3 regions of the Pseudoalteromonas sp. PAB 2.2 genome follow, and region 3 is predicted to be linked to each of the others. Evidence: predicted binding sites of a transcription regulator. Region 3 holds the regulator's gene; each other region holds the start of a gene.

Region 1 (3,179 bases), on a different contig from region 3:
CGCAATACGATTACCAGCCTACCGTGGTGTTTAGAGTTGTGTTAGCGAATCCGCTTACGTCAAAGGCTATATTAAAAGATATTCTTGCAGAGCAAAAAGAACTGTCTAAAACAGATCCTGTATTTAAAAAGTATTTAAGTAAGTACATGGATTAGGTGATATAAATAAGTAAAAAGGAGCTTGAAAGCTCCTTTTTTTATACCAATTTGCGTATTTCAATGAGCAAGGTTGAGGCAATAAAAGCTCGTTGATAACAATGCAAAAATTTCGTTATTTAGGTATTCTCGGCAATTGCTCCTGCATTGCTCCTGCATTGCTCTACCTTCTGCATCTATGCAGTCGTAAATCAGCAATTTTTAACGCAGTTAGCGACTGGTTTAATCCCTCAAAATGATTAAAAATTATTGCAAAATGGTATTATGCCTTTTGAAAACAGCTAGCCTTAATCATTTCACTGATGATCTGTTGCGATGGTTTGATTTTTTCCATGGCTAAAAACTCATCAGGCTGATGTGCTTGGTTGATTGACCCTGGCCCCATAACAATCGTTTCACAGCCTAATTGTTGAATAAACGGCGCTTCGGTGCAGTAGTTAACTGCAACCGCAGGTTGGCCTGACACCTTTTCTGCCAGTTTTACTAAAGCGCTATCTGTGCTGCCGCTGAATGCAGGTATTGGGTCGTGTAAGTCAATAACGCTGACAGCGTTTGGATACTCAGTATTTATTTCATTGGCTGCATTAATCAAAATGGCTTGCAGCTCTTGTACGCTTAAACCGGGTAGTGGGCGCATATCAATGTGCATTTCACAGCAGCCACAAATACGGTTTGCGTTATCGCCGCCATGAATATGACCTAGGTTTAATGTTGGGTACGGTATTACAAAGTGCTCAACTGAATATTTATTCTTTAATTCGTCTTTAATGATTAACAGTTTTGTAATCATTTTATGCATGACTTCGATGGCATTTAAGCCTCGCTCAGGGTCTGAGCTGTGACCCGAACGACCCACAACGCGAATCGCTGAACTCATGTGGCCTTTATGAGTAAACACCGGTGTCATGTCTGTTGGCTCGCCAATAATACAGCGCGCGGGCTTTAAATTAGGGTGGCGACATATTTGCTGAGCACCCGCCATTGTCGTTTCTTCATCGGCTGTGGCTAAAATTAATAAAGGCTCTGTTTGCTGGCTTGCATCAAGCTCACTAATGGCCTGCAGTACAAAAGCAAAAAAACCTTTCATATCAATGCTGCCTAAACCGAATAACTTGTTGTCATGCTCGCTTAATTTAAACGGATCATAATTCCAGCGGCTGTCATCAAATGGCACGGTATCGGTGTGGCCCGCTAACATCAGTCCCCCTTCACCTTCACCCCGTCTCGCTAATAAATTAAAGCGACCTTTGCCATGCTCAAGCTCTGTAATTTCGCAGCTAAAGCCTAAGGTTTCGCACCAATTGGCAAGTAAGGTAATGACCTCTTTATTGCTCATGCATAAAGAGTCTTCAATTGCACTAATTGAAGGCGCAGCAATCAATTGTTGATACATCGATAAAAAAGAGGGAAGCGACATAAAAAAATCCAAAAATAATTATTCAATCTAATTGCATAACAATATAAAAGTATTTATTATGAATATCAATTCACTTTTTGAGCATAAATATACTTTAAAGTAGCGTATGAACACAAAACGACGATAACCTTATTTCATTACTTTAGATAGTGTTTTTATTCGCTAAACAGCGAGTAGTTTTAAATGTGTAAATAGATAAGTTAAATAGGTAAAACCAAGCAATGAATGTAGTGATTATTGGCGCAAGTGGATATAGCGGCGCAGAGCTTGCGAGTTTAGTCGCCAAGCACCCACAACTAACTTTAAAGGCATGTTATGTCTCTGAGGGCAGCTTAGATAAAAATAAGTGTTTAAGTGACTTATATCCTGAGCATTTAGGGCTTTTAGACCATCCATTACAGCCATTAACAGCAGCCGCTTATACCGACATCGAACAGCATGCTGATTACGTGTGTTTATGTACAGATCATGAAGTGAGTGTTGACCTTGCTCCTCGATTTTTAGCAATGGGTAAAAAAGTATTCGATTTATCAGGCGGCTTTCGTTTAGCTGGGAATGAGGATTACCTCACTTACTATGGCTTTGCGCATCAGCATCCAACGCTTTTAACACAAGCAGCCTATGGACTAGCAGAGTGGAATGCGGATGCAATCAGTCAGGCAAATTTGGTTGCGGTTGCAGGCTGTTATCCTACAGCCGCACTTAACTCATTAAAACCATTGAAAGAAGCCGGCTTATTAGCAGAGCAAACAATTATTATTAATGCCGTGTCAGGCGTCACGGGGGCGGGTAGAAAAGCGAGTGTTAATACGCATTTTTGCGAAGTATCACTTGCGCCTTATGGGTTATTTAACCACAGGCACACACCTGAAATTGAACAACATTTAGGCCATCCTGTGTTATTTACCCCGCATTTGGGGAATTTTCCGCGGGGAATTTTAGAAACTATTTATGTGCAATTAAAACCCGGTGTAACACCAGAGCAAGTAACAGAAGCGTATCAGGTGTTAGCCGATGAACCGTTGATTCGTTTACTTGGAAGCAAAATACCCAGTATTAAAGGCGTTGCTAAACAGCCGTATGTTGATATTGCGTGGCAACAAAAAGGCGAACAGCTCATTGTTATGTCGGCCATTGATAACCTGTTAAAAGGGGCGGCTGGGCAAGCATTGCAATGTATTAATTTAGCGATGGGTATACCTCATCATACCGGATTAGTAGGAGCGTTATGATGAAAACATGGGTCATTAAAATTGGCGGTGCGGTATTAAATACTGCCGATGCTGCAAAAGCCCTATTTGATGTTTTAATCTCACAACAGCAAGCTAACTTTGTGATTGTTCATGGTGGGGGTGCATTAGTTGATGCATGGCTTATGGATGCGGGATTCGCCAGTGCTAAGCACCAAGGTTTACGTATCAGTCCAAAAGAACAAATGCCATACATCGTTGGGGCGTTAGCTGGCTGTGCTAATAAACAACTAATGAGTCAAGCCATTGCCTCGGGTCATAAACCTGTGGGTATGAGCCTTTATGAAGCCGGTGTTGTGGTTAAGCAAAAATTAAAAGCGTTGGGGCAAGTTGGGCAATGCTGTGACAGTATCGACA
Region 2 (3,179 bases), on a different contig from region 3:
GTGGGTGTAACAAGCGGAATGAACCCTAAGTCTTCACGAACACGCGGGATCTCAAGTAATACTTGGTCTAATTTATCTGCTGCACCTTGCTCTTTAAGCTGGTTTTCCATGTTAGTTAACATGCCGCCAGGCACTTGTGCGAGTAAAATTCGACCATCAACCCCTTTTAAGCTGCCTTCAAATGCCGCATACTTTTTGCGAACATCACGGAAGTACGCAGCAATTTCTTCAAGTTGATTTAAATCGAGTTCAGTATCGCGCTCTGTGCCTTCAACAATTGACACAATTGTTTCAGTGGCACTGTGGCCATACGTCATACTCATTGACGATATTGCGGTATCAAGCATATCAATACCTGCATCAATTGCTTTTTGATATGTTGCAGTGCTAAGCCCTGTAGTCGCATGACATTGCATAGCAATCGGAATTGAAACTGTCTCTTTCAACCCTTTAATGAGTTGCTCACACTCATACGGTTTTAATAAACCCGCCATATCTTTAATACAAATAGAGTGACAACCAAGCTCTTCTAATTGTTTAGCAAGTTTTAACCACATATCAAGCGTATGAACAGGGCTTACCGTATACGAAATAGTCCCTTGCGCGTGCGCTCCCACTTTAACAGCCGCTTTAATCGCCGTTTCTAAGTTACGTACATCATTCATCGCATCGAAAATACGGAATACATCAACACCATTTTTATGGGCGCGTTCAACAAATTTTTCAACAACGTCATCAGCATAGTGGCGATAACCTAAAAGGTTTTGACCGCGTAATAACATTTGCTGTTTAGTGTTTGGCATTGCCGCCTTTAGCTCACGGATACGCTGCCAAGGGTCTTCACCTAAATAACGGATACAGGAGTCAAAAGTAGCTCCCCCCCATGATTCAATAGACCAATAACCTGCATGATCAAGCTTTTCGGCAATAGGCAGCATATCATCTAGGCGCATACGCGTTGCTAAGAGAGATTGATGCGCATCACGCAATACTAATTCGGTTAGTTTTAATTTAGCCATGTTCAAGCTGCTCCGTTATTGTTGTTTATTTCTAAATTGAGCGATAGCAGCGCTGATAGCTGCAATATGTGCCGGTGGTACCCCTTGCTGAGGCTGTAATTTTGCGGTTCGGACTGGAACTGAGCTCGCAGAGTTTTCAAATCGCCCCAACAATTTCGACATCAGCAGTACGGCTGAAATCAAAATACTGAGAAAGATAAATACACCCACCATACCCGTTAGCATTAAGCTGGCTGCGGTTGTAAGTAAGCCACCAATATCCATACTGCTCCCCTCGCTACTCAGAATAAAAAAACACTTAAATTGAATATTTATACACTCATAATAACAAACAAAACTTATTTTTAAAGCTTTATTGTCAATTGGTAAAACCAATTAATTACAGGGTAACACATCAAACAATTAATTAACACCAAGCCATTACGGCAATTAACTACCCAATATAGACGATAAAAATACTCAATATAGTCAAAAGTTATATGTAAAAATAGTTAACTGTGTAACGTAGCAGCGTAAAAATCAGCTAAAGCAAGGGGTTTGGTAACTTGTATGCCATACAGGTTAAATTGGTCTTACCAAGAAAACATACTCACAGGCGTCCACTTTCAGCATAGAAGTTGAAAAATTATCACTATGAATAAGTTACATGATCACTCGTAATAATTACCAAACGACACGCCACAAAAAAAACCGAAAAAAAACTAACAAATTGAAAAATAAGGACTTTAAAACTTTGGTATGGAACTCGCTTCAGTCTAATCAACCGAAACGAAATTAAATAACCAAGGAGAACATTATGTTACGCTGGACAGTTACTTTTTTAGTTATAGCGCTAATCGCTGCAGTGTTAGGTTTTGGCGGTATTGCAGGGGCCGCAGCAGGCATAGCTAAAATCATATTTTTTATATTCTTAGTTTTACTTGTTATTTCACTTATATCAGGTGCTCTTAGAGGCAATGTACCTAAGTAATAACAAACCAACAGCAATTTACTTTACTAATTTATTTACAAGGAATTTCATTATGAAAAATTCAACTTTAAAAGCAGCTACTATCGCCCTATTTTCAGCTTTATTTATTATGGGGTGTGAAGACAACACAGCAGAAGAAGCTGGTGAGCGCATTGATGAAGCAGTAACCGACGCTCAAAATGCAGTAGAAGATGCATGCGAAGAAGTTAAAGAAGGTGTAAAAGCAGAAGAAACTAACTGCTAAAAATAGAGACTTTACGAAAAAAAGCGGCTTTATAAGTCGCTTTTTTTCGTAAAGCATTGGTATTTTTGAAAAACATATACAAAATAACGAAGTATTTTTTTACTTTTACCTAATATGTATACTAAGCTGATATTGCTAAGAATGGACTATCAGCAGTATTCCATTGTTTTCTAGCCAACTATAATTTATTGGGAGATAACAATGTTAACCAGCAAACTATCTAATGCTATAAGATTAGCAATTAGTACAGGCTTCGTGTCATCAGTTTTACTGTATGCACCAACAAGTTCAGCCGAAGAAGAAACTGAAGCAAAAAAAGATCTCGAAGTGATATCAGTCACCGGTAGTCGGATTAGACAACCTGGTGCGGTCTCTGCAAGCCCTATTGTTTCAATTGGAGAAAAAGAACTAGGTTATCAACAAGAACCTGAAGTAGAGCAAATCCTTAGAACCCTTCCCTCTACAATCCCTGGAGACGGTAGTAACGTAAATAATGGCTCTGGCGGTGCAGCAACCATTAACTTAAGGGGCTTAGGTTCACAACGCTCTTTAGTGTTAATGAATGGTCGCCGGATGATTCCATACAACTATAATGGGTCTGTTGATAGCTCAACAATCCCCACAGCCCTCATTGAAAGAATTGACATTATTACCGGTGGTGCTTCTGCGGTATACGGCTCAGATGCGATTGCAGGTGCTGTGAATGTAGTCTTAAAAGATGACTTCCAAGGCGTTGATTTAGACTTTAAGCACTCTGAAACAGGTGATGGTGATGGCGATAAAGACAGCATAGCTCTGACAATCGGCTCTAATTTAGAAGATGATAAAGGCAATGTGGTTCTCTCTTTAGGCTGGAGCCAACGTGATCAAATCTTACTGGGTGACCGTCCGTTGGGCCTACTCGGTATAGAAACTAAAACAGGTGCTAACTACGAGCAATTCCTCA
Region 3 (3,179 bases):
GTTTATTACTACTTGATGAGCCATTTTCGAACATTGATACCCAAGTGCGTTTTGAACTAATTGCTGATATTCGTCGGATTATAAAAGACCAACAAGTTTCCGCTGTTTTTGTGACGCACTCAAAAGAAGAAGCGTTTGCCTTTGCTGATACGCTTGCGGTGATGCACGGTGGAAAAATAGCGCAACAAGGCACTCCCGAGCAGTTATTTAGCCAACCTAACTCAAAGGAGGTTGCAGAGTTTCTTGGTACGGGCATATACTTAACGGCAAAAGTCTTAACGCCAACTGAATATGAAACGACGTATGGTGTCATACATTCGCTAACCGAAAGCAAGCATCAAGGTCAACACGGTGTGGTGTATGTACGACCTCATCATATTAAGTTATGTGAGGCAGAGCACGGCGATGTAAGTAGTCAAGCCATACTCAACAGACGTTTTATCGGTACGCGTTATGTGTATAAGGTACGTATTGCTGGGCAGGAGCTAGAAGTTGCTGCCGAAAATGATCGTGTACTAGCGGTCGAGCAACCAGTAAAAATAAAAATAATGCCACATACGGTCAATTTTTTCGAAGATTAAACAGAACGTTATAATCCTGAATTCCTTGTCTGTATGTTTGATAACGAGTAGCTAAGGATTCATTATGGCGCAAGCGCAATCTGGGATTTGTGCTGAAGCAAACTTACACGGTTTGCACCTGTTTTTTAATGTTTATGATGGTCACGATGAGTCATTACGCAAAAAACTTAAACGCGTAAGCGTCATTCAAGACGAGTTTGCAGACCAATTCTCTGAAGCCATGTTGTCATGTGTGGTTGCGCTTGGTGCGCAGTACTGGCCGCATATACTGCCAGAGTTTATTCCAAGCCAATTACAAAGCTTTCCAAATGTGACGCACAGTGAGCACGTCATGAGTGCGCAGCCATTCGATTTGTTTGTGCAAATTCGCTCTGATCGTGAAGATGTAAATCACCTTTTTGCTCTACAAATCATTAAATTATTTACACCTGATGTTGAGCTGGTGGAACAAGTTCGTAACTTTCGCTTTTTAGATGGCCGTGATTTTAATGGCTTTATTTATGCGGGAGACACTCCGCATGGGCGACAAAAGCGAAGCGCCGCACTGATTGATAAGCCGGGTCATTTTGAAGATCAGGGAAGTTATATTCATGTGCAGCGTTTTGTGCATGACCTAAGCGTGTGGCAACATTTGTCGTTATCTGAGCAAGAGCAAATCATGGGGCGTACACGTCTTGATAACACGTTAATAATGCCAGCTGTTGAAACGAGTCATGCAGTACGAAGTGAATTAAAAGATGAAAAGGGTCAGCCTCTCATACTCAATCAAAGCATGCCGTTTGGTGACGTTCATAAACAGGGCATTTTAATGGTGTCGTGTGCAGCGCAAGGTGATGCGTTTGAACAGGTACTCAAAAGCCGATTAGGGCTGGGCGAATGTTATGACCATTGGCTCGATTTTACACAAGCCGACATGGGGTCTGCATTTTTCGCCCCGTCAGTAAACTTTTTGAAGCAGCTTTAACGTTAAACTGTATCGAATAATGTTCTAACACGGTCTAGCGTGACATCGATTTCAGAAATTTTTGCAGGGGCGATAAAAATAGTGTCGTCGCCTGCAATTGTACCCAGTACACCGTCTGCCTTACCTAATGAATCCAGTAATCGGGCAATCAGCTGTGCAGCCCCTGGGCTGGTACGAATAATAATCATCATTTCGTTGTGCATGATGTCGATAACAAGCTGACGAAGAGGGCTCTTTGCAGTTGGCACACCCATTTCGGCAGGTAAACAATACACCATCTCTTGTTTTGCATTGCGTGTGCGTACAGCGCCAAATTTACTCAACATGCGTGAGACTTTACTTTGGCTAATATTATCAAAGCCTTGGTCTTTTAATGCTTCGACAATCTCACCTTGTGAGCCAAAGTTTTCTTCTTTTAATAACGATTTAAACGCTTTGATCAGTGCTTCTTGTTTGTCTTGTGGTTGCATGTTGTCGTTTCTTTTATTCATCAAATATGAAGTAATTCTACACAATTCTGCATAGTTATGCAGTATTTGTTTGCATTTGTCGTCCAAATACCGTCACGTTACAGCTAAGTTTACAACTATGGTCGAAATTATACGCGAAATAAGCAGGATAAATTTGTTTTTAGTCGCTAATTTCATTATCTTTAGGGCCACAAATATTTCCTACCTCAAATTACGGAGAATTCCAATGAAAGTTGCTGTTTTAGGCGCAGCTGGCGGTATCGGCCAAGCATTGTCTTTATTATTAAAAACAAGTTTACCTGCAGGTTCTGAATTATCGTTATACGATGTTGCCCCTGTTGTTCCTGGTGTAGCGGTTGATCTTTCTCACATCCCAACTGACGTTAAAGTTGAAGGCTTTGGTGCAGACAGCTTGGACGCTGCATTAGTAGGTTGTGATATCGTTCTTATTCCAGCGGGTATGCCACGTAAGCCGGGCATGGACCGTGCGGACCTTTTCAACGTAAACGCAGGTATCATCAAAACATTAGCTGAAGGCATCGTTAAAAACTGTCCTAAAGCGTTAGTAGGTATCATCACTAACCCAGTAAATGGCACTGTGCCAATCGTTGCTGAAGTATTCAAAAAAGCGGGTACTTACGATGCTAACCGTGTATTCGGTATTACGACTCTTGACGTGATCCGTTCTGAAGCGTTTGTAGCTGAGCTTAAAGGCTTAAGCGCAACTGACGTTAAAGTCCCTGTTATTGGTGGTCACTCTGGTACAACAATTCTGCCACTTCTTTCACAAGTTGAAGGCGTTACTTTCACTGATGAAGAAGTTGCAGCACTTACTCCACGTATCCAAAATGCAGGTACTGAAGTTGTTAACGCTAAAGCTGGTGGCGGTTCAGCAACACTTTCAATGGGTGCCGCAGCGGCTCGTTTTTGTATGTCTTTAGTGAAAGGCTTACAAGGTGAAGACGTGGTAGATTACGCATACGTTGCTGTTGAAAATGGTGATGCTGCTTACTTCGCACACCCAGTACGTTTAGGTAAGAACGGTGTTGAAGAAATTCTTTCTTACGGTGAGTTAAGTGCATTCGAAGAGCAAGCTAAGAACGACATGCTAGCGACACTTAACAAAGACATCCAAGAAGGTGTTGATTTCATCAACGGTTAATC

The links. Region 3 encodes ArgR, which controls arginine synthesis, uptake and breakdown. Its sites were predicted from a motif close to ANTGAATANNTATTCANT; they were not measured.
Region 1: argC (N-acetyl-gamma-glutamyl-phosphate reductase) is a predicted target of ArgR. The motif match lies at 1,630-1,647, and genes of this name have one in related genera.
Region 2: BWD47_RS08895 (OadG family transporter subunit) is a predicted target of ArgR. The motif match lies at 1,322-1,339, and genes of this name have one in related genera.

What each region holds. Positions count from the first base shown of each region.
Region 1 covers NZ_LYPI01000013.1:100,865-104,043, forward strand. The annotation lists gene panP (pyridoxal-dependent aspartate 1-decarboxylase PanP) at 1-155, shown strand, start outside; gene argE (acetylornithine deacetylase) at 418-1,572, opposite strand; gene argC (N-acetyl-gamma-glutamyl-phosphate reductase) at 1,794-2,804, shown strand; gene argB (acetylglutamate kinase) at 2,804-3,179, shown strand, end outside.
Region 2 covers NZ_LYPI01000010.1:86,672-89,850, reverse strand. The annotation lists gene oadA (sodium-extruding oxaloacetate decarboxylase subunit alpha) at 1-1,019, opposite strand, end outside; gene BWD47_RS08895 (OadG family transporter subunit) at 1,035-1,283, opposite strand; gene BWD47_RS08890 (DUF1328 domain-containing protein) at 1,816-1,989, shown strand; gene BWD47_RS08885 (hypothetical protein) at 2,042-2,233, shown strand; gene BWD47_RS08880 (TonB-dependent receptor domain-containing protein) at 2,435-3,179, shown strand, end outside.
Region 3 covers NZ_LYPI01000026.1:2,118-5,296, reverse strand. The annotation lists gene BWD47_RS19190 (ABC transporter ATP-binding protein) at 1-581, shown strand, start outside; gene BWD47_RS19185 (Dyp-type peroxidase) at 646-1,545, shown strand; gene argR (transcriptional regulator ArgR) at 1,548-2,015, opposite strand; gene mdh (malate dehydrogenase) at 2,242-3,177, shown strand.